Regions from separate parts of the Streptomyces sp. NPDC017979 genome, predicted to be linked through region 2. Evidence: predicted binding sites of a transcription regulator. Region 2 holds the regulator's gene; each other region holds the start of a gene.
The links. Region 2 encodes HrcA, which represses chaperone genes, less so after heat shock. Its sites were predicted from a motif close to TTNGCACTCNGNNNNNCNGAGTGCNAA; they were not measured.
Positions count from the first base shown of each region.

Region 1: the regulator HrcA is predicted to act here: its motif matches at 4,698-4,724, upstream of groES (co-chaperone GroES).
Region 3: the regulator HrcA is predicted to act here: its motif matches at 3,613-3,639, upstream of groL (chaperonin GroEL).

Region 1 is NZ_JBIRGU010000001.1:1,055,244-1,062,622, reverse strand. It holds gene ACH4E8_RS04460 (RNA polymerase sigma factor) at 1-467, shown strand, start outside; gene ACH4E8_RS04455 (hypothetical protein) at 993-1,817, shown strand; gene ACH4E8_RS04450 (SAM-dependent methyltransferase) at 1,837-3,048, opposite strand; gene ACH4E8_RS04445 (polysaccharide deacetylase family protein) at 3,149-4,126, shown strand; gene ACH4E8_RS04440 (hypothetical protein) at 4,146-4,637, shown strand; gene groES (co-chaperone GroES) at 4,871-5,179, shown strand; gene groL (chaperonin GroEL) at 5,376-7,001, shown strand; gene ACH4E8_RS04425 (hydroxyacid dehydrogenase) at 7,116-7,379, opposite strand, start outside.
Region 2 is NZ_JBIRGU010000003.1:275,378-282,756, forward strand. It holds gene hemW (radical SAM family heme chaperone HemW) at 1-103, shown strand, start outside; gene ACH4E8_RS10770 (HEAT repeat domain-containing protein) at 441-1,241, shown strand; gene ACH4E8_RS10775 (DUF3097 domain-containing protein) at 1,278-2,093, opposite strand; gene ACH4E8_RS10780 (MBL fold metallo-hydrolase) at 2,104-2,826, opposite strand; gene hrcA (heat-inducible transcriptional repressor HrcA) at 3,037-4,065, shown strand; gene dnaJ (molecular chaperone DnaJ) at 4,066-5,205, shown strand; gene ACH4E8_RS10795 (nitronate monooxygenase) at 5,357-6,451, shown strand; gene ACH4E8_RS10800 (16S rRNA (uracil(1498)-N(3))-methyltransferase) at 6,448-7,191, shown strand.
Region 3 is NZ_JBIRGU010000002.1:162,627-170,005, reverse strand. It holds gene ACH4E8_RS06715 (alpha/beta hydrolase) at 1-1,228, opposite strand, end outside; gene groL (chaperonin GroEL) at 1,862-3,484, opposite strand; gene ACH4E8_RS06705 (cold-shock protein) at 3,857-4,060, opposite strand; gene ACH4E8_RS06700 (MoaD/ThiS family protein) at 4,523-4,798, opposite strand; gene thrC (threonine synthase) at 4,879-6,168, opposite strand; SAM riboswitch class I at 6,186-6,350, opposite strand; gene ACH4E8_RS06690 (glucosyl-3-phosphoglycerate synthase) at 6,579-7,379, shown strand, end outside.

The DNA of each region.
Region 1 (7,379 bases), on a different contig from region 2:
CCCGCTGGAACCGCCTCCTGATCCACCGCGGCTTCGAGGCGCTGGCCCGCGCGAGCGCCCTGACGACCGCGGCGGGGACGCCGCCGGGGCCGTACGTCCTCCAGGGCGCCATCGCCGCGTGCCATGCGCGCGCGGTGCGCTACGAGGACACCGACTGGCGCACGATCGCAGTGCTGTACGGGCAACTGGCCGCGGTCGCCCCCTCCCCGGTCGTCGAACTCAACCGCGCCGTCGCGATCTCCATGACGGACGGCCCGGAAGCGGCCCTCGCCCTGGTGGACGCGGTCGCCGACGATCCGGCGCTGAAGGACTACCACCTGCTCCCGAGCGTCCGCGGCGACCTCCTGGCCCGCCTCGACCGCCCGGCGGAGGCCGCCGCCCAATTCACCAGGGCCGCGGCCCTGACCCACAACGCGCGTGAACGCGCCCTCCTCCTGACCCGCGCGGCGACGTGCGGCCCGGCGTAGGCCGCGACGCCGGCGCGGCGGGCGGCTTGTCGCGCAGCCCCGCGAGCAGGGGGATTCCCCCCAGCGCCTCCTGGACACCTGCGCCGTTGCCCTGCGGGCGGGTTGGTCTCTGCGGCTCGGTGGTGGGTTGATCGCGCAGTTCTGCTTTCTGCGCCAGAGGGAATGGGGACCCCCAGCCCCTGTTTCGCTGCCCCATCACTGGCCTGCGGCTGAGTTGGGGGTGGTGCCCACGCCCGCAGGGCACAGGGGGCAGGACTGCGCGACAAGCCACCCACCGGGCCGAGGTGACCAACCCCGCCCTGCGGGCCTACGGCGGGTGTGTCCAGGAGGCGCCGGGGTGTCTCCCACGTCCCCCGGGAACGGAGGGGCGGAACTGCGCGGCCAGCCCACCACCGGGGCCGCGGAGACCAGCGTCCCCGCGGGCTTACGGCGGGTGGGTCTAGGCGCGCGGGGGCACCATCACGTCCTCCGGGAACAGGGGCGGGACTGCACGATCTGTCAGCGTCGGCCGGTAGTCTCCGCCCCATGGCCGCGCACCCCCCACCCTCACCACCCCCCGGCATATCCCCGCCCGCTCCGGCAAAGCCCCCGAAGCAAGCCGCGCAGGTCCCGACGCACGAGGGCGAGCCCCCGGCGCAAGGCGCAGAGCCTCCAGCGCCCGACGGAGACGCCCCGGCCCAAGGCGACACCCCCGCAGCCCCGCCCGCCGCAGGCGACCCCGCCCCGCCCGCCGCAGGCGACCCCGCACCGCCCCGCGAACTCCGCGAAGACGCGCTCCACGACCTCACCCGCCGATCCATCGGCCCCGCCAAGCTCGGCCTCCTCCTGCTGTTCGTCCTCGGACTCGAACTCGGTTGGGCGCTCGTCGGCACCGCCCTCGTCGCGCTCGACGACATCGTGGACGCCTTCACCGTCGTGTTCGCCGTCTTCCTGACCCTCCTCGGCGCGCTCGCCCTCGTTCCGTCCGCCGTGTTCCTCGTGCGCGGGGTCCGCCAGGACCGTTCCGTACGCGCCGAGTTGAAGGAACTGGCCGCCGAGGACCGCGACCCGATCGGCGACGCCCGCTTCAACCGCGCCGCGATCACCGTGTGCTGGCTGCTCGTCTCCCTCGCGCTCGTCACCGCGGGCGTGCTGATCTCCGCTTCCGCCTCCGCGACCGGTGGCGACGCCGGCTACCTGGCCAGCGACGACACGACGTACAGCCGCTTCACGTACACGCTCGGCGCCGGTGTCGCCCTCGCCGTGCCGGGGCTGTTGGGCGTGGCGAAGGCGGTCGCGCACCACTGTTGGGCGGCGCGCCTGCTCGACCCCGTACCCGCGGCCCGCGCCCGCGGCGGTGCGCACCGCTGACCCCCGGGCCGGCGTCCCGTCAGAGCTGCGCCGGCCGCCCGATCAGCACCGTCGGCGCGCCGGCGACCCGCGTCAGGAACACCGTCGCCGCGTTCGGCCCCTGCGGCTTGACCTTCCGCCGCAACTCCTCGGGCTCGACGGCGGACCCCCGCTTCTTCACCGTCAGCACCCCGACCCCGCGCTCGCGCAGCAGCGCCTTCAACTTCTTCAGGTTGAACGGCAGCACGTCGGTGATCTCGTACGCGGTGGCGTACGGCAACTCCCGCAGCCCGTCCGCGGTGACGTACGCGATCGTCTCGTCCACCAGCCCCCCGCCCGGCAGTTCGGCCGCGACCTCGGCGACCAGGTGGGCGCGGATCACGGCGCCGTCCGGCTCGTACAGATAGCGGCCCACGGGCCGTACGGCCGGGTCCGGCAGACCGCGCCCGACCAGGGTGCACGGCTCCGCACCCGCGCCCGCCCCGCTCAGCAGGGTCGCCGACACGGCCCCGCCCGCCCCCGCGCCGAACCACAGCACCGCCTCCTTCACGTCCCCCTCGTACGAGATCCACTCGGCCGAGAAGTCCGCCGGCACCAGCTCGTGCGGGATCCCCGGCGCGATCTTGAGCGCGGCGTGCGGCCGGCGCCGGGCCGCGTCGAGGGCCCAGGACAGCGGCGGGGAGTACGCCTCGGGGTCGAAGACCCGGCCGCGTCCGCCCCGGCGCGCCGGGTCGACGAAGACGGCGTCGTACCCGGCGGTGTCCACCTCGGCGACGTCCGCGCACCGCACCTCGACCAGGTCGGTCAGCCCCAGCGCGGCGGCGTTCGCGCGGACGGTCGCGGCGGTCAGCGGGTCGCGGTCCACCGCGAGCACCCGGATGCCCGCGCGGGCCAGCGCGATCGCGTCGCCGCCGATCCCGCTGCACAGGTCCGCGACGCTGCGCACGCCGAGCGCGGCGAACCGGGCCGCCCGGTACGCGGCGACCGGCGCGCGGGTGGCCTGCTCCACGCCGTTCGCCGTGAAGTACATGCGGTACGCGTCCTCCGCGCCGAACTTGGCCACCGCCCGCTGCCGCAGCCGCGCCTGCCCCAGCGCCGCCGAGACCAGCGCGGCCGGGTGGTCGCGGCGCAGCCGCGTCGCGAGCGCCAACTCCTGGGACGGGTCGTGATCGCGCAACGCGGCGAGCAGGTCGCGGCCCTCGTCGGAGAGCAGCGCGGCGAGGGGTTCGGGGAGGTCGTTCACCTGGCCCATTGTGGGCCAGGAGGGTCACGGTCCGCCCCTGCCGGCGGTGTCGTCCGGGTCCTGCGGAGCCGTGCTGCCAGGATTCAGCGCCATGCAGCTAGTACGACAAATGCAACAAGTAAGACAAATCCATCGGACGGGGCGGCCCCGGGGCCGGGGGCGGCGGATCGGTGCGCTCGCCGGCGCGGTCCTGGTGGGCCTGCTCGGCTCCGCGTGCGGCCTCCAGGCGCCGGGCGACGGCGGCGACGGCCCGGTCCCGCACTCCGGCCAGCAGGCCGAGGCGTCCCAGATCGAGAAGGCGGAGCGGGCCGCGCAACAGGCCGGCCCGGCCGGATCGCTCGCCGCGTACGTGGAACGGGTCGAGCGGAACCAGAAGGCACGGGCGGTCGCCGCGCAGAAGTGGGGCCTGGCCAAGACCCCGCTGCCGGCGCCGCAACCGCCCGCGTCCAAGCCGTTCATCACCACCCGCAAGGGCTTCGAGGTCGAAGGCGGGGCGTCCCTGCCGCCGGTCTTCACGACCGTGCCGGTGAAGGAGAGGATCGTCTTCCTGACGATCGACGACGGCGTGGAGAAGGACCCCGACTTCCTCCGGATGATGGACGAACTCCAGATCCCCTACAGCGCCTTCCTCAGCGACTACGTGATCGACGACGACTACGGCTACTTCAAGCGGATGCGCGAACAGGGCGCCGCCCTGCACAACCACACGCTGAACCACCGCTACATGCCCGGGCTCTCCTACGACGCCCAGGAGCAGGAGATCTGCGGCCAGCAGGAGAAGCTGGAGAAGCTCTACGGGAAGCGCCCGCCGCTCTTCCGCCCGCCGTACGGCAACTACAACGGCGACACCCTGCGCGCCGCGCAGTCCTGCGGCGTCAAGGCCGTGCCGCTGTGGGCGGCGGAGGCGTTCCCGGACCACATGGAGTGGCGGGAGTGGGACCGCGACCTGCACCCGGGGGACATCATCCTGACCCACTTCCGGGGTGCGGACGACTGGAAGGGCTCCATGACCGACATGGTCCGCCAGGTGATGAAGGTGGTCACGGACAAGGGGTACGCCGTTGCGCGCCTTGAGGACTACGTGTGAGCCCGCGGCGGCGCGGACGGTGACGGGCGCAACCCCGGTTCCGGCCCCGGCTCCGGCTCCGGCTCCGGGCGCAGGTTGGCGTACGGCGGCGGGGGCGGTCGCCGCCGTCGTGCTCGGCTGCGGCGGCTGCTCCTCGCCGTCCGTGGACCCGGCCGTCTCCGTCGACCCCATCGAGCGCCTGGGGCGCCGGGCGATCCAGCCCGCGCAGTCCGCGGGCGGGGGCGCTCCGGGAGCTCAGGGGGCACCGGGGGCGCCGGTGGGGGAGCGGCGCGCCCCGGCGCGTACGCCGTCCGTCGACCCGGCCCGGTCCGTGGCCCCGGCCGTCTCCGTCGACCCGGACCCGTCGGAGCGCCCCGCGCCGGACGCCCGCACCGCGCGCCCGTCCCGTACGCCCGCCCTGCGCGCCCCGGTGCTCGCCGAGTCCGCGACGCGGCTGCTCGACCGGATCCACGACCCGCAGCGGCCCCCGGTGACCCCTGGACCGCTGCCGGAGCGGCACGCCCCCCGGTGACGGGGCTGCCGCTGCGACCCGTCGCGTGCGAGCTGCTCGGACCCGCCACGTACGAGCAAATTGGCACTCCGCTTGACCGAGTGCTAATCGCGGTCATAGTCTCGGCTCTGGCACTCCCCGCAGGAGAGTGCCAACACAGCGACGGGCAGGTCCGGCACCCGCGACGACGGATCGACCTGGTCGCCACCTCAGACAGTTAACCCCGTGAGATCTCCGAAGGGGGAGGTCGGATCGTGACGACCGCCAGCTCCAAGGTTGCCATCAAGCCGCTCGAGGACCGCATCGTGGTCCAGCCGCTCGACGCCGAGCAGACCACGGCTTCTGGCCTGGTCATCCCGGACACCGCGAAGGAGAAGCCCCAGGAGGGCGTCGTCCTCGCCGTGGGCCCGGGTCGCTTCGAGAACGGCGAGCGCCTGCCGCTCGACGTGAAGACCGGCGACGTCGTGCTTTACAGCAAGTACGGTGGCACCGAGGTCAAGTACAACGGCGAGGAGTACCTCGTCCTCTCGGCCCGCGACGTTCTCGCCATCATCGAGAAGTAAGCCGAGAAGTAAGTCGAGCCTAGGCCGGGCAGTGAGGGTTCCCCGGGGCGAGTTCCGACTCGCCCCGACGGGACCCGAGCAAACCGCGCACCGCTTGTCTTGATCCGCGCCCCTGGCACCCACTGGGACTCACGTCCGGGCGCTGGGGGCGCGGTTCTTATTCAGACGCATTTCAGAAGAGGACAGTAACGCTCCCATGGCGAAGATCCTGAAGTTCGACGAGGACGCCCGTCGCGCCCTTGAGCGCGGCGTCAACAAGCTGGCCGACACCGTCAAGGTGACCATCGGCCCCCGCGGCCGCAACGTCGTCATCGACAAGAAGTTCGGCGCTCCCACCATCACCAACGACGGCGTCACCATCGCCCGCGAGGTCGAGATCGAGGACCCGTACGAGAACCTGGGCGCCCAGCTGGTGAAGGAGGTGGCCACCAAGACCAACGACATCGCTGGTGACGGCACCACCACCGCCACCGTCCTGGCGCAGGCGCTGGTCCGCGAGGGTCTGCGCAACGTCGCCGCCGGCGCCTCCCCGGCCGCCCTGAAGAAGGGCATCGACGCCGCCGTCCGCGCCGTCTCGGACGACCTGCTGGCCACCGCCCGTCCCATCGAGGACAAGAGCGACATCGCCGCCGTCGCCGCGCTCTCCGCTCAGGACCAGCAGGTCGGCGAGCTGATCGGCGAGGCCATGGACAAGGTCGGCAAGGACGGCGTCATCACCGTCGAGGAGTCCAACACCTTCGGCCTCGAACTGGACTTCACCGAGGGCATGGCCTTCGACAAGGGCTACCTGTCCCCGTACATGGTCACCGACCAGGAGCGTATGGAGGCCGTCCTCGACGACCCGTACATCCTGATCAACCAGGGCAAGATCGCCTCCATCCAGGACCTGCTGCCGCTGCTGGAGAAGGTCATCCAGTCGGGTGGCTCCAAGCCGCTGCTGATCATCGCCGAGGACGTCGAGGGCGAGGCGCTCTCCACCCTGGTCGTCAACAAGATCCGCGGCACGTTCAACGCCGTGGCCGTCAAGGCGCCCGGCTTCGGCGACCGCCGCAAGGCGATGCTCCAGGACATGGCCACCCTCACCGGTGCCACCGTCGTCGCCGAGGAGGTCGGCCTCAAGCTCGACCAGGCCGGCCTGGAGGTGCTGGGCACCGCCCGCCGCGTCACCATCACCAAGGACGACACGACCATCGTCGACGGCGGCGGCAACGCCGAGGACGTCGCGGGCCGCGTCGCCCAGATCAAGTCCGAGATCGAGGCCACGGACTCCGACTGGGACCGCGAGAAGCTCCAGGAGCGCCTGGCGAAGCTGGCCGGCGGCGTGTGCGTGATCCGCGTCGGCGCCGCCACCGAGGTGGAGCTCAAGGAGAAGAAGCACCGTCTGGAGGACGCCATCTCCGCGACCCGCGCCGCGGTCGAGGAGGGCATCGTCTCCGGTGGTGGCTCCGCGCTCGTCCACGCCGCGAAGGTGCTCGACGGCAACCTCGGCAAGGAGGGCGACGAGGCCACCGGCGTCTCCGTCGTCCGCCGCGCCGTGGTCGAGCCGCTGCGCTGGATCGCCGAGAACGCCGGCCTGGAGGGCTACGTCATCACCTCCAAGGTCGCCGAGCTCGACAAGGGCCAGGGCTTCAACGCCGCCACCGGCGAGTACGGCGACCTGGTGAAGGCCGGCGTCATCGACCCGGTCAAGGTCACCCGCTCCGCCCTGGAGAACGCCGCGTCCATCGCCTCCCTGCTGCTCACGACCGAGACCCTGGTCGTCGAGAAGAAGGAAGAGGAGCCGGCGGAGGCCGCCCACGGCGGTCACGGCCACTCCCACTGACGCTCGCCTTCGGCGACCGAGCCCGGTGCCCCCGTCGCGGGGGCACCGGGCTCCGCCGTTCCCGCCTCCCGCCTCTCGCGCGAACGGTGCGGGCCGCCCCGCCACCGAGTCAGCTCACGCCGAACGCCCGAGGTCCCCCGCAGCGACCGCCGCCACGAACGGCACCCCCCGCCCGTACCGCTCCAGCTCGTCCAACGCGAAGTCCGCCATCCGATGCAACTCCGTCCCGAGCGAACCGGCGACGTGCGGGGTCAACAGGACGTTCGGCAGGGTGTACAGGGGCGAGTCGGCAGCCGGCACCTCCGGGTCCGTCACATCCAGCACCGCATACAGCCGCCCCGTCACCAACTCCCGCACCAACGCGTCCTGGTCCACCAG
Region 2 (7,379 bases):
GGACGGGCTGCTGGAGCCGGGGCCGTACGAGGACGGGCACGCGGTGCTCACCCTGCGCGGGCGCCTGCTGGCGGACGGCGTTGTCCGCGACCTCGTCGACTAAGGGGTGTCCCGTCATTCCTGGCGGGCGTGCGACGACAGCTACGGCACTCCCCCTGTGCCCTGCGGGCACGGTGGGACCCCCACGCTGCGTTGCCGGAGCGTCCGCATACATCCAGCATGCGAACACCCCGACGCCTTGCGACGCACCGCATCTGACGCCGCACGCTGATCCACCAGGGATGACGGGACACCCCTTGGCCGACCGAACCCCAGACGATCCCCGACGGTTCTCCGGGCGACCGGCGACCGGCGACCGGCGACCGGCGACCGGCGACCGGCGGCCGTGGGCCGTCATCGCGCGGCCGATGCCGGGGGCCGGTCGCCTACGATCCCGTGTCATGGCGATGTTCGTGCACATGACCTCGGCGGCGAACGCGTCGCGCATCCGGCGGTCGGGGATCCGGGCAGTCAGCCACGGACAGGGCGGCGCGCGGGGCGTCTACTGCTTTCCGGTGCTGCCGTCGTACGCCCTCACCCACCAGTGGCTGCGCGAGTTGGCCCGCTTCGGCAGCCGGGGCGGGCTGGTGGCCGTCCACGTGCGGCTCGACGACACCGAGGACGTGCTGGTCGGCCGCTATGCCGACCGGGTGCGGGACGCCCAGGCGACCGTCCCCGCGGCCCAAGCGGTGCGGCGGATCGCGACGCTGGACGATCCGCGCGGGTGGGAGGTGTTCGTCCCGCGGGCCATCCGGCCGCGCGAAGTGCACCGGGTCCGCGCCGTGCCGCAGGTGGCTGGCTGGCGCTACGTGCCAGGCGCGCACGGCGCGCGCCCCTGCACGTGCGTCGGGTGCCGCGTGCGCGGCGGGTACGGGGCGCGGCGCCTGCGCGAGCGGTTGCCGCACCCGCTGGACGGTCCGCCGCCGCCCGTCAGGGTGCTGCTCGCCCGGGTTGCAGCCGCCGACCCGGGGGACCCGGCCGCGCTGCGGGACGCGTTGTACTGGTTCGGCACGCGTCGGCGCGGCCCGCTCGCCCAGCTGAGCCGCCTCGCCGCCCACTCCGCCCCCGAGGTGCGGGAGGGGCTGGTGTGGGCGGTCTACCGCTGGTCCACCCCGGGGGTCGCCGAACTGCTGGACGGCCTCGCCGACGACCCGCACCCGAGCGTCCGGGAGGCGGTGGAAGAAGTCCGGGCCCTGCAATGACCACCTCCCGGACCGCGACGGAAGGGGCCGGCCGCGTCACTCGCCCGTGACGAAGTCGATCAGCTCCTCCACCCGCCCCAGCAGCTCCGGCTCCAGGTCCTTGTAGGAGCCGACCCGGGACAGGATGTGCTGCCAGGCCGCGCCGGTGTTCTCCGGCCAGCCCAGCGCCCGGCACACGCCCGTCTTCCAGTCCTGCCCCCGCGGCACCGACGGCCAGCCGGGGATGCCGAGCGCGGCCGGCTTCACCGCGCCCCACACGTCGACGTACGGGTGCCCCACCACCAGCACGTGCGGATCGGTCACCGACGCCGCGATCCGGGACTCCTTCGAACCGGGCACCAGATGGTCGACCAGCACCCCGAGGCGGGCGTCCGGCGCCGGGCGGAATTCGGCCACGATCGCCGGCAGGTCGTCGATGCCCTCCAGGTACTCCACGACGACCCCTTCGATCCGCAGGTCGTCGCCCCACACCCGCTCCACCAACTCGGCGTCGTGCCGACCCTCCACGTAGATGCGGCCGGCGCGCGCCACCCGGGCCCGCGCCCCCGGGACCGCCACCGACCCCGATGCCGTGCGCGCCGGTCGGGCCGGAGCGCCCGTCCCCGGCCGCACCAGCGTGACCACCTGCCCGTCCAGCAGGAAGCCGCGCGGCTCCATGGGGAAGACCCGATGCTTGCCGAAACGGTCCTCCAGGGTCACCGTCCCCGCCTCGCAGCGCACCACCGCCCCGCAGAAGCCCGTGCTGACCTCCTCGACCACCAGGTCGGGGTCGGCGGGGTCGGCCGCCACCTCCGGCGCCGGCGCCGGCTTCTTCTTCCAAGGAGGTGTCAGATCAGGGCTGTAGCTGCGCATTCGCCCGACGCTACGACACCCCGAACCGCTCCGCCAGCGCGGCCCGCTGGGCCCGTACGAACGCCGCGTCGACCACCGCGCCGTGCCCCGGCACGTACGCCGCGTCCGCGCCGCCGAGCGCCAGCAGCCGGTCCAGCGCGGCGGGCCAGCGCGCCCCGACCGCGTCCGGCCCCGCCTGCGGCTCGCCCGACTCCTCCACCAGATCGCCGCAGAACACCACCCTCGGCTCGCCCGGCACCACCACCGCCAGGTCGTGGCCGGTGTGCCCGGGGCCGACGTTCGCCAGCAGCACCTGCCGCCCGCCGAGGTCCAGCGTGCGCTGCCCCGAGACCAGGCGGGTGGGCGCCACCAGCACCTCGGCCGCCGCAGCCGCCTCGTCCGCCGGCACCCCGTGGCGCACGGCGTCCGAGCGCAGCACCGCCGCCTCCTGCTGGAGCAGCGCGTCCACGCCGACCGCGCCGAACACCTCGGCGCCCGGGAAGGCCGCCGTTCCCATCACGTGATCGAAATGCGGGTGGCTGAGTGCGATGTGCGTCACTTCGCGGCCGGACAGCAGCGCCCCGACCTGGGCGCGCAGCTCGGCGCCCTCGCGGAGCGTGGACCCGGTGTCGTACAGCAGCGCGCCCTCCCGACCCACGACCAGGCCGCAGGTTGCGTCCCACCCCGGCAGCCGGCGCCGCCCCACCCCGTCCGCAAGCCGCTCCCAGCCGAGGTCTTCCCAAGTGACGTTCATACGGCGACGCTACTGCCAGGGTCAGTGAGGGCAGCGCCGGCCGGGAACCGACCAGGAGGGGCGCGGCGCACGGTAGCGTGATCGGTCGCCCTTGCTACGGCCGTACCCGTCGGCCGTACACTGGCACGGGAAAATCCTGGCACTCGGACCCGGGGAGTGCCAGGCGGCCATCGAGGCACGACCGAGAGACACCCGCTGGAGGTGCGCGCGATGCTGAACGAACGCAGACTCAAGGTCCTGCGCGCCATCGTCCAGGACTACGTGGGCACCGAGGAGCCCGTCGGCTCCAAGGCGCTCACCGAGCGGCACCAGCTCGGCGTCTCCCCGGCCACCGTGCGCAACGACATGGCGGTGCTGGAGGACGAGGGCTTCATCGCCCAGCCGCACACCAGCGCCGGCCGCATCCCCACCGACAAGGGGTACCGCCTCTTCGTCGACCGGCTCGCCGGGGTCAAGCCCCTGTCGGCCCCCGAGCGACGCGCCATCCAGGGCTTCCTGGAGGGCGCCGTCGACCTCGACGACGTCGTGGGGCGCACGGTGCGGCTGCTGGCGCAGCTCACCCGACAGGTCGCCGTCGTGCAGTACCCCTCGCTGAACCGCTCCACGGTGCGCCACGTGGAGCTGCTGTCCCTGGCGCCGGCCCGGCTGATGCTGGTGCTGATCACCGACACCGGCCGCGTCGAGCAGCGGGTCATCGACTGCCCCGCGCCCTTCGGCGAGGCGTCCGTCGCCGATCTGCGGGCCCGGCTGAACGGCCGGGTGGTGGGTCGACGGTTCGCGGACATCCCGCAGCTCGTGCAGGACCTCCCCGAGTCGTTCGACGAACCGGACGACCAGGGCACGGTCGCCACCGTGCTCTCCACCCTCCTCGAAACCCTCGTCGAGGAGACCGAGGAGCGGCTGGTGATCGGCGGCACCGCCAATCTCACCCGCTTCGGACACGACTTCCCGCTCACCATCCGGCCGGTGCTCGAAGCCCTTGAGGAGCACGTGGTGCTGCTCAAGCTGCTCGGCGAGGCCACGGAGTCGGGCGGCATGGGCATGACCGTGCGCATCGGTCACGAGAACGCCCATGAGGGACTCAACGCAACGTCCGTCGTTTCCGTCGGTTACGGTTCGGGCGGCGAGGCAGTTGCCAAACTCGGCGTGGTCGGACCGACCCGCATGGACTACCCCGGAACGATGGGAGCGGTACGCGCAGTGGCACGTTACGTCGGACAGATCCTGGCGGAGTCGTAAGTGGCCACGGACTACTACGCCGTACTGGGCGTACGCCGCGACGCGTCGCAGGACGAGATCAAGAAGGCGTTCCGCCGCCTCGCCCGCGAACTGCACCCGGACGTGAATCCGGACCCGAAGACCCAGGAGCGGTTCAAGGAGATCAACGCCGCTTACGAGGTGTTGTCGGACCCGCAGAAGAAGCAGGTCTACGACCTCGGCGGCGACCCGCTGTCCCAGGCCGGCGGCGCCGGTGGCGCGGGCGGCTTCGGCGCGGGCGGCTTCGGGAACTTCTCCGACATCATGGACGCCTTCTTCGGCACCGCGTCCCAGCGCGGTCCGCGCTCGCGCACCCGCCGCGGCCAGGACGCCATGATCCGGCTGGAGATCGAACTCAACGAAGCGGCCTTCGGCACGACCAAGGACATCCAGGTCGACACCGCCGTGGTGTGCACCACCTGCTCCGGCGAGGGCGCGGCGCCCGGCACGTCCGCGCAGACCTGCGACATGTGCCGCGGCCGCGGCGAGGTCTCCCAGGTCACCCGCTCCTTCCTGGGCCAGGTCATGACGTCCCGGCCCTGCCCGCAGTGCCAGGGCTTCGGGACCGTGGTCCCCACCCCCTGCCCGGAGTGCGCGGGCGACGGCCGGATCCGCTCCCGGCGCACCCTGACGGTGAAGATCCCCGCCGGCGTCGACAACGGCACCAGGATCCAGCTCGCCGGCGAGGGCGAGGTGGGCCCCGGCGGCGGCCCCGCGGGCGATCTGTACGTCGAGATCCACGAACTGCCGCACTCGGTGTTCCAGCGCCGGGGCGACGACCTGCACTGCACCGTGACCATCCCCATGACGGCGGGCGCGCTCGGCACCAAGGTGCCGTTGGAGACCCTGGACGGCATGGAGGAGGTCGACATCCGGCCCGGCACCCAGTCCGGCCAGTCGATCCCGCTGCACGGCCGCGGCGTGACGCACCTGCGCGGCGGCGGCCGCGGCGACCTCATCGTGCACGTCGAGGTCACCACGCCCAGCAAGCTCGAACCCGAGCAGGAGCGGCTGCTGCGCGAGTTGGCGAAGCTGCGCGGCGAGGAGCGGCCCCAGGGGCAGTTCCAGCCGGGCCAGCAGGGGCTGTTCTCCCGGCTGAAGGACGCGTTCAACGGCAGGTGACGGCACGGTGGGCCGACCGGCGTGACGCGCCGGTCGGCAGACCGGGGGTCGTGCGCGTGCGCTACGCGCGTGGACCCGCCGAGGGGGCGGGGGCAAACGTCGCAGCGGGGTCGATTCGTGGCGGGCCGGCCCGCGGTGGCACGATGCAGGCATGTCCTCCTCGCCCTCCATCCCGAGAACCCCGTCCGATCTCTGCCACCACCCCCTGGTGCAGGCCCCGATGGCCGGCGGCGCCTCCGGGCCCCGGCTCGCGGCGGCCGTCTCCGAGGCGGGCGGGCTCGGCTTCCTCGCGGCCGGCTACAAGACCACCGGCGGGATGTACCAGGAGGTCAAGGAGATCCGGGCGCTGACCTCCCGGCCGTTCGGCGTGAACCTGTTCATGCCGCAGACCCGGGCCGCCGACCCCAGCGCCGTCGAGGTCTACCGACAGCAACTCGCCGGCGAGGCCACCTGGTACGAGAGCGAACTCGGCGACCCGGAGACCGGCTGGGACGACGGCTACGAAGCCAAGCTGGCGATCCTGCGCGACGACCCGGTGGCGGTGGTCTCCTTCACCTTCGGCTGCCCCACCCCCGAGGTGCTCGCCTCCTTCCGCGAGGTCGGCACGTACACCGTCGTCACCGTCACCACTGTCGACGAGGCGCAGGCCGCCGCCCGCGCCGGGGCGGACGCGCTCTGCGTCCAGGGGATCGAGGCCGGCGGACACCAGGGCACCCACCGGGACGACCCCGCGGCCGACGGCAGCGCGGTCGGGCTGCTCACCCTGCTCGCGCTGGTGCGCCAAGCCGTGGACCTGCCCCTCATCGCGACGGGCGGGCTGATGCGGGGCAGTCAGATCGCGGCCGTGCTCGCCGCGGGGGCGTCCGCGGCGCAGCTCGGCACCGCGTTCCTGGTCTGCCCCGAGTCAGGGGCGCACCCGCTGCACAAGCAGGCCCTGACGAACCCGCTGTTCGCCAGGACCGAACTCACCCGCGCTTTCACCGGGCGGCCGGCCCGCGGGCTCGTCAACCGCTTCCTGCGCGAACACGGCCCGTACGCGCCCTCCGCGTACCCCGAGGTGAACCATCTGACCAGCCCCGTGCGCAAGGCCGCCGCGGCGGCGGGAGACGCCCAGGGCATGGCGCTGTGGGCCGGCCAGGGCCACCGGTTGGCCCGTGCGCTGCCGGCGGCCGAGCTGGTCGACGCCCTCGTCGCCGAGATCGCCGAAGCCGGCGAGCGCTTCGTCCGCCCGGAGGAGTCCCGGTGACCGCGCCCGTCTTCGTCGTCGACTCCCTCGAAGGCGTCGGGCCCGGCGCGGTGCTCACGCTGGAGGGGCCCGAGGGCCGGCACGCCGTGTCCGTGAAGCGTCTGACGGCCGGCGAGGAGGTCGTCCTCACCGACGGCCGCGGCCGGGGCGCGGCCGGCGTCGTGCTGCGCACCGAGGGCAAGGACCGGCTCGTGGTGGAGCCGGTCGCCTTCCCCGAGGAGCCCGTGCCCGCGCCCCGCATCACCGTCGTCCAGGCGCTGCCCAAGGGCGACCGGGGGGAGGTCGCCGTCGAGACCATGACGGAGACCGGCGTCGACGCGGTCGTGCCGTGGGCCGCTGCGCGCTGCATCACCCAGTGGCGGGGCGAGCGGGCGGCGAAGTCGCTGGCGAAGTGGCGTGCCACCGCCCGAGAAGCGGGCAAGCAGTCCCGCCGGCTGCGCTTCCCCGAGGTCGCGGAGGCGGCCACCACCAAGCAGGTGGCGGCGCTGCTCGCGGACGCGGACTTCGCGGCCGTGCTCCACGAGGAGGGGGCGCAACCGCTGGCGACGGCGGAGCTGCCGACGGCCGGGTCCATCGTCGTGGTGGTCGGCCCGGAGGGCGGGGTGTCGCCGGAGGAACTCGCGGCCTTCGAGGCGGCGGGGGCGCGGCCGTACCGGCTGGGCCGCAGCGTCCTGCGGACCTCGACGGCGGGCACGGCGGCGACGGCGCTCCTCCTCTCCCGCACGGGCCGCTGGTCCTGACCCGATCCCCCTCCGGACCGGTCCCCTGACGTCCTCGCCGCTGCCGTGCGGGAGCGTTGGTTTCTGCGGCCTGGTGGTGGGTTGTTCGCGCAGTTCCCCCCCTACGCCCAAAGGGCGTGGGGGACCTCCAAGGTCACCCGATTCGCTGCCCCGAGACTCAAGTGCGAGCTGGAACCTGGTGTTTAGGG
Region 3 (7,379 bases), on a different contig from region 2:
TGGTGACCCGCTCGGCCGGGCCGTCCCAGAACGCGCACGGAGTGATGGACGAGGCGAAGTCCCCGTACAGCGGGTGGCGGACCGCGCCGCGCTCCGAGTCCTTGCGGTACGTCTCCGGGTCACGGGGCCAGGCAACGTCGCTGCACACCACCGTGAACTGCGACGAGGCGAGGTTGTCCGGCATCTCCGGATCCACCGGGACGTTGGGCACCGGCTTGCCCGCCGCCGCCTCCTTGAGCATCACGGTCCGCTCGGTCGCCTCCTTCACGGAGAAGAAGGAGGCACGCATCGCGTCGCGTATCTCGACGCCGGAGAACTTGCGGTCGCCGACGGTGATGGGCGCCCGGTCGGCCTGGGCGACGACGCCGTGGAACGTCCGCGCGACCGCGGCCGGGCTCGCGCCGAGGCCGTACTGCGCATGGCGCGCGGCGGCCCATCGCGTCCACCGGTCGAACGCCCGCTCCGCCTCCGGCGCCCAGATGCGGAACGTCTCCCGCCACGCCTTCTCCGGATCGACCGCGCTGTCCAGCACGATCCGGTCGGCCCGGTGCGGGAACAACTGGGTGTAGACCGCGCCCAGATACGTCCCGTACGAGTAGCCGACGTAGCTGATCTTCTTCTCACCGAGCGCGGCCCTGATCGCGTCCATGTCGCGCGCCGTGTTGCGGGAGGTGAAGTGCTTCAGGTCGGCGCCGTACTTCGCCCGGCACTTGTCCGCTATGGACTTGGCGCGCAGCACGTCGGCGGTGAAGGTGCTCGGGGCGTACGGACGCGGCCAGCCCTTCTCTTCGGCGGTCAGCCCGCAGCTGAGCGGGGTGCTCTTGCCGACCCCCCGGGGATCCATGCCGATCAGGTCGAAGCGGTCCCGCAGGGACTGGGGCATCTCCTTGTGGAGGTCCAGCGGCAGGGTGAGCCCTTCGCCGCCGGGCCCGCCGGGGTTGGAGAACAACACCCCGTGCCGCTGCGCCGGATCGGCCGCCTTGATCCGGGAGATCGCGACGTCGATCTTCTTGCCGCCGGGGTGCCGGTAGTCCAACGGCACTTCGACCGTGGCGCACTCGAAGTACGCGGGGGTGTCGGGCCCGCAGCGCTGCCACGCGAGCCCCGCCGATGCGGCGGCCGGCGCGGACGAAGCGGCCTGCGCGGACGGAGGTGGCTGCGGGGCGGCGACCGCCACCGCCGGAGTCAGGGCCGCGAGCACGCTCACCGCGAGACCCGCCGCGAGCACGGGAACGGCGGAAACGACGGGAACTACGGAGGCAAGGGGAACAGGGCGTCGTACCAACACGGAAGGGTCCTCCCGCTCGGCTGTCTGGACACCCACGACCTTGGCGTGACGGGACCCCTTCGCGAATCACCCGCCAAGAGGTAGCTGAGTAAGCCTGCGGTCTTATCCCGTCGACGTCCGGGTCATTCTGCGGATGCAGTTGAATTCCGCCACTCTCAGGGGACGATTATCGGCCGCTTCGCTCCGCCCCGGCGACCCCCTGCAATTGCATGCGCCTCAGGGGCGAATAAGGGCCGAGCCCAGGGCTCGACTAGGGGTCCGCAACAGGGTCCGACTCAGGGGCGGATCAGGGGTCAACTCAAGGTTCGACGCCAGGGTTCGACTTCGGGTCAACCGGCTGGAGTTTCGAAACACGGATTCAAAAATCCGAGTGCGGAGAAAGGCCCTGCACACCAAACCACCGGTCACACCAAACCACCGGTCGCGCCAAACCGCCCGTCACACCAAGGCGCGGGCAAGCCAAAGTGCCAAGCAGGCCAAAGGCCGGGCACGCCGAAGGGCGGCACCCCCTGGGAGTGGGGTGCCGCCCTTCGTACGTAACCGGCCTTGCCGATCCTGGAGATGTCTCCCGGATCAGAAGTCCATGTCACCGCCCGGCATGCCGCCCGGAGCAGCCGCAGCGGCCTTCTCCGGCTTGTCGGCGATGACGGCCTCGGTGGTCAGGAACAGCGCGGCGATCGACGCGGCGTTCTGCAGCGCGGAGCGCGTCACCTTCGCCGGGTCGAGGATGCCCTCGGCGATCATGTCGACGTACTCGCCGGTCGCGGCGTTCAGACCGTGACCCGGGGTCAGGTTGCGCACCTTCTCGACCACGACGCCGCCCTCAAGGCCACCGTTGACGGCGATCTGCTTGAGCGGGGCCTCCAGGGCCAGCTTGACGGCGTTGGCACCGGTGGCCTCGTCGCCGTCGAGCTCCAGCTTCTCGAAGACGGCGGACGCCTGGAGCAGCGCGACGCCACCACCGGCGACGATGCCCTCCTCGACGGCGGCCTTCGCGTTGCGAACGGCGTCCTCGATGCGGTGCTTGCGCTCCTTGAGCTCCACCTCGGTCGCGGCGCCGGCCTTGATGACGGCCACGCCGCCGGCCAGCTTCGCGAGGCGCTCCTGGAGCTTCTCGCGGTCGTAGTCCGAGTCGGAGTTCTCGATCTCGGCGCGGATCTGGTTGACCCGACCGGCGACCTGGTCGCTGTCACCGGCGCCGTCGACGATGGTCGTCTCGTCCTTGGTGATGACGACCTTGCGGGCGCGGCCGAGCAGGTCGAGGCCCGCGTTCTCCAGCTTGAGGCCGACCTCCTCGGAGATGACCGTGCCGCCGGTGAGGATGGCGATGTCGTTCAGCATCGCCTTGCGGCGGTCGCCGAAGCCCGGAGCCTTGACGGCGACGGACTTGAAGGTGCCGCGGATCTTGTTGACGATCAGCGTGGACAGGGCCTCGGCCTCGACGTCCTCGGCGATGATCAGCAGCGCCTTGCCGGACTGCATGACCTTCTCCAGCAGCGGGAGCAGGTCCTTGACCGAGGAGATCTTGGAGTTGACGACGAGGATGTAGGGGTCGTCGAGGACGGCCTCCATGCGCTCCATGTCGGTCGCGAAGTACGCCGAGATGTAGCCCTTGTCGAAGCGCATGCCCTCGGTGAGCTCCAGCTCCAGACCGAAGGTCTGGGACTCCTCGACCGTGATGACGCCTTCCTTGCCGACCTTGTCCATGGCCTCGGCGATCAGCTCGCCGATCTGGGTGTCAGCGGCGGAGATGGAGGCGGTGGAGGCGATCTGCTCCTTGGTCTCCACGTCCTTGGCCTGCTCGAGCAGGGCGGCGGAGACGGCCTCGACGGCCTTCTCGATGCCGCGCTTGAGGGCCATCGGGTTGGCGCCGGCCGCGACGTTGCGCAGTCCCTCGCGGACCAGGGCCTGGGCCAGAACCGTGGCGGTGGTCGTACCGTCGCCGGCGACGTCGTCCGTCTTCTTGGCGACTTCCTTGACCAGCTCGGCGCCGATCTTCTCGTACGGGTCCTCCAGCTCGATCTCCTTGGCGATGGACACGCCATCGTTGGTGATCGTGGGGGCGCCCCACTTCTTCTCAAGGACGACGTTGCGACCCTTGGGGCCAAGGGTGACCTTGACGGCGTCAGCGAGCTGGTTCATCCCGCGCTCGAGACCGCGCCGTGCCTCCTCGTCGAACGCGATGATCTTTGCCATGTGAGGTGTCCTCCACGGACTGGGTGGGAAGCTCTATTGGACCGCGTTGGCGCCCGCGACGGACGGCCTGCTGCACCAGATGGCTCCATGCGCCACAAGGCGAGCGGGCCTCACCGACCCGGCCCTTCGTAGCACTCTCACCCGGAGAGTGCTAACGCCAATGATTAGCACTCGCCACCCGAGAGTGCAAGCGCCCTACCCGTGCTCGCCTCCGCGACGAAGGGAACCGGCCGCGCCGGAAGCAAGCCCCCGAGGAGGCCCCGCAGCGGCGGCGAAGACATCGGGAGAACCGCCCCGACCACGCACAGAAGGGCCTTGCACCCCGGCCGGGGTGCAAGGCCCTTCAAGTGCGTGAATACGCCGGAGCGGGATTCAGGCCGAGATCTTCACCATGTCGGCCTGCGGGCCCTTCTGCCCCTGCGAGATCTCGAACTCGACTCGCTGACCCTCCTCCAGGGTGCGGTAGCCGTCCATCTGGATCGCGCTGTAGTGGACGAATACGTCCGCACCACCGTCGACCGCGATGAAGCCGTACCCCTTCTCCGCGTTGAACCACTTGACGGTGCCCTGAGCCATGCCCAACTCCCCTATTACTGGCCCTTGCACAGGACCGCACCTCGCGGACCCGGGTCAGACCCCTACCCGCTCACTGGAGTGCGCCGGAACGCGTCGACCGCGGCTGAATGTATCTGCCCAACTGCCCTCTGCAACAGGTCAATCGGACGAGAATTCCTGGAACCTACGATCGGGTAATTAGGCTGGATTACCGCAATTCCGGGACAAATCAGGCCGGACAAAAGGAACTTAAGCGACACAAGTACGCCACACATTGGCTGCTTCTTATCGAGCCCGGGCGCAATTCGATACGTGGGCGAGAGCGTTCGGCGAAGGGGCGTTCCCCAACTGTAGCGTGCTCAACCCTGCAGAATTGCCCCCTCCGGATGTCTCACGGAGGGGGCAATGCAACTGACTCTGGGTAATACGGCTGACTCTCGGTGACGCCGACCGCCCGCGCGGGCGGGGGCGGCGGTCCGGGTCTCAGCCGCCGGCGACCGCGGGGATGATCGAGATGCCGGCGCCGTCCGGCGTGGCGGTCTCCAGGCCCTGCTCGAAGCGGACGTCGTCGTCGTTGACGTACACGTTGACGAAGCGGCGCAGCTTGCCCTGGTCGTCCAGGACGCGGGCGGCGATCCCCGTGTGGTTCTTCTCCAGGTCGGCGATGACCTCGGCGAGGGTCGCGCCCTCGGCGGGCACCTCGGCCTGGCCGCCGGTGTAGGTGCGCAGGATGGTCGGGATGCGGACGTTGACGCTCATGGGTGCCTCTTTCGGGGCCGGTGCAGGGCCGGTACGGGGGCGGGCGGAGGGAACGGAGGGGCTGGCGGGACCTGTCGCGGTCAGCCGGCCAGACCGGCGGCGCGGAAGGCGTCCAGGCTCGGCCGGATCGTCGCCGACGGACCGGTGGTGCCGGCGACCGCGTCCAGCGTCTTGAGGCCGTCGCCGGTGTTGAGGACGACGGTGGTGAGCGTCGGGTCGAGCACGCCCGCCTCCAGCAGCTTCTTGGTGACGCCGACCGTCACGCCGCCCGCGGTCTCCGCGAAGATCCCCTCCGTGCGGGCGAGCAGCTTGATCGCCTCGACGACCTGCTCGTCGGTGACGTCCTCGACCACGCCCCCGGTGCGGCGGGCGATGTCCAGGACGTACGGGCCGTCCGCCGGGTTGCCGATGGCGAGCGACTTCACGATGGTGTCGGGCTTGACCGGCCGCACGACGTCGTGGCCCGCCTTGAAGGCGGCGGAGACCGGGGAGCAGCCCTCGGCCTGCGCGGCGATGATCCGGTACGGGCGGTCCTCGACCAGACCCAGCTTGATCAGCTCCTGGAGCCCCTTGTCGATCTTGGTGAGCTGGGAGCCGGAGGCGACGGGGACGACGATCTGGTCCGGGATGCGCCAGCCGAGCTGCTCGCAGATCTCGTACGCGAGGGTCTTGGAGCCCTCGGCGTAGTACGGGCGCAGGTTGACGTTCACGAAGCCCCAGCCCTCGCCGATCGGGTCGCCGATCAGCTCGGAGCAGAAGCGGTTCACGTCGTCGTAGGTGCCCTCGATGCCGACCAGCTCGCCCCCGTAGACCGCGGCCATGACGACCTTGCCCTGCTCCAGGTCGTGCGGGATGAAGACGCAGGAGCGCAGCCCGGCGCGGGCCGCGGCGGCGCCCACCGCGCCGGCGAGGTTGCCGGTGGAGGAGCAGGAGAGGGTGGTGAAGCCGAAGGCGCGGGCGGCCTCGACGGCGATGGCGACGACGCGGTCCTTGAAGGAGTGCGTCGGGTTGCCGGAGTCGTCCTTGACGTAGAGCCCGCCGGTGACGCCCAGCTCGGCGGCGAGCCGGTCGGCCTGCACGAGCTTGGTGAAGCCGGGGTTCACGTTCGGCTTGTCGGCGACGTCGGCGGGGACGGGCAGCAGGGGTGCGTAGCGCCAGATGTTGGCCGGTCCGGCCTCGATGCGCTTGCGCAGCTCCTCCGGGTCGCCCGTGGGCAGGTCGTACGCGATCTCCAGCGGGCCGAAACAGGCGGCGCAGGCGAAGATCGGGCCGAGCGGGAAGCGCTCGCCGCACTCGCGACAGGAGAGCGCTGCGGCGGGGCCGAGGTCGGGGGTGGTGGTCGCGGTGCTTGCGGCGGTCTGCACAGCCATGGAGGCGAGGCCCTTTCTCCTCATCTTCCTCATGGCGCATTTCGCCATGAGACGGATTTGGCACCTTCCCTAGCCGGGAGCCTCGCGACGCTGCGGCGCTTGGGCGCACTGCACGACGGAGACCGGCTGGAGGGTTGCCGGGGCTTCAACGGGCCGTATCCCTCTGCCCCTCTGGATGAGCGGTATTCGATTGTGAACGGCGGGGTGGAACGCATCGAACGAGTCGATCGCGACGTTCAACCATGGGGCCGTTCGGCGCGGGGACCCCGACATGCGATGGCCATCCGCGTTGTTCAAGACTGTAACCGAAGGTCCGGGCGGTTGAGATAGTCGTCCGAACCGCGAGATGGGTCACAGCGGGCGCCGGACGGTTCGACGGCGGGCCGCACGGACGGAGGAGTTGGGGGCACGTGCTCGATGAGGTGGAGCGGTGGCTGGCGACGCGTTCCTGGTCGGCGGCGGACCGTCCGCTGAGCGCCCTGGTCGCGGCCAAGCGGGGGACGACGGTCAGCGTGGTCCTGCCCGCCCTCGACGAGGAGGCCACCGTCGGGGAGATCGTCCGGGTGATCCGCCGGGAGCTGATGGAGCGGGTGCCGCTCGTGGACGAGTTGGTGGTGGTCGACTCCGGGTCCACGGACCGTACGGGCGAGGTGGCCGCGGCGGCGGGCGCACGGGTGGTCCACCGGGACGAGGTCCTGCCGCGGATCCCTGCACTGCCGGGCAAGGGCGAGGTGCTGTGGCGCTCCCTGATGGTCACGCGCGGTGACGTCGTCTGTTTCGTCGACGCGGATCTGCGGGACTTCTCCGCGGACTTCGTCTCCGGGATCGTCGGCCCGCTGCTGACCAATCCGCAGGTGCAGTTCGTCAAGGCGATGTACGACCGACCACTTGGCGAAACCGCAGGTCAGGGCGGCCGGGTGACGGAGCTGGTGGCGCGCCCGCTGCTCAATCTGCACTGGCCGCAGCTCGCCGGCTTCGTGCAGCCGCTGGGCGGCGAGTACGCGGCGCGGCGCTCGCTGCTGGAGCGGCTGCCCTTCCCCGTCGGTTACGGAGTGGAGCTGGGTCTGCTGGTCGACGCGCTGCACACGGTGGGGCTCGACGCGCTCGCGCAGGTCGACGTGGGGACGCGCAAGCACCGGCACCAGGACGGGCAGGCACTGGGGCGGATGGCGGCGGCGATCTACCGGACCGCGCAGCTTCGGCTGTCCCGC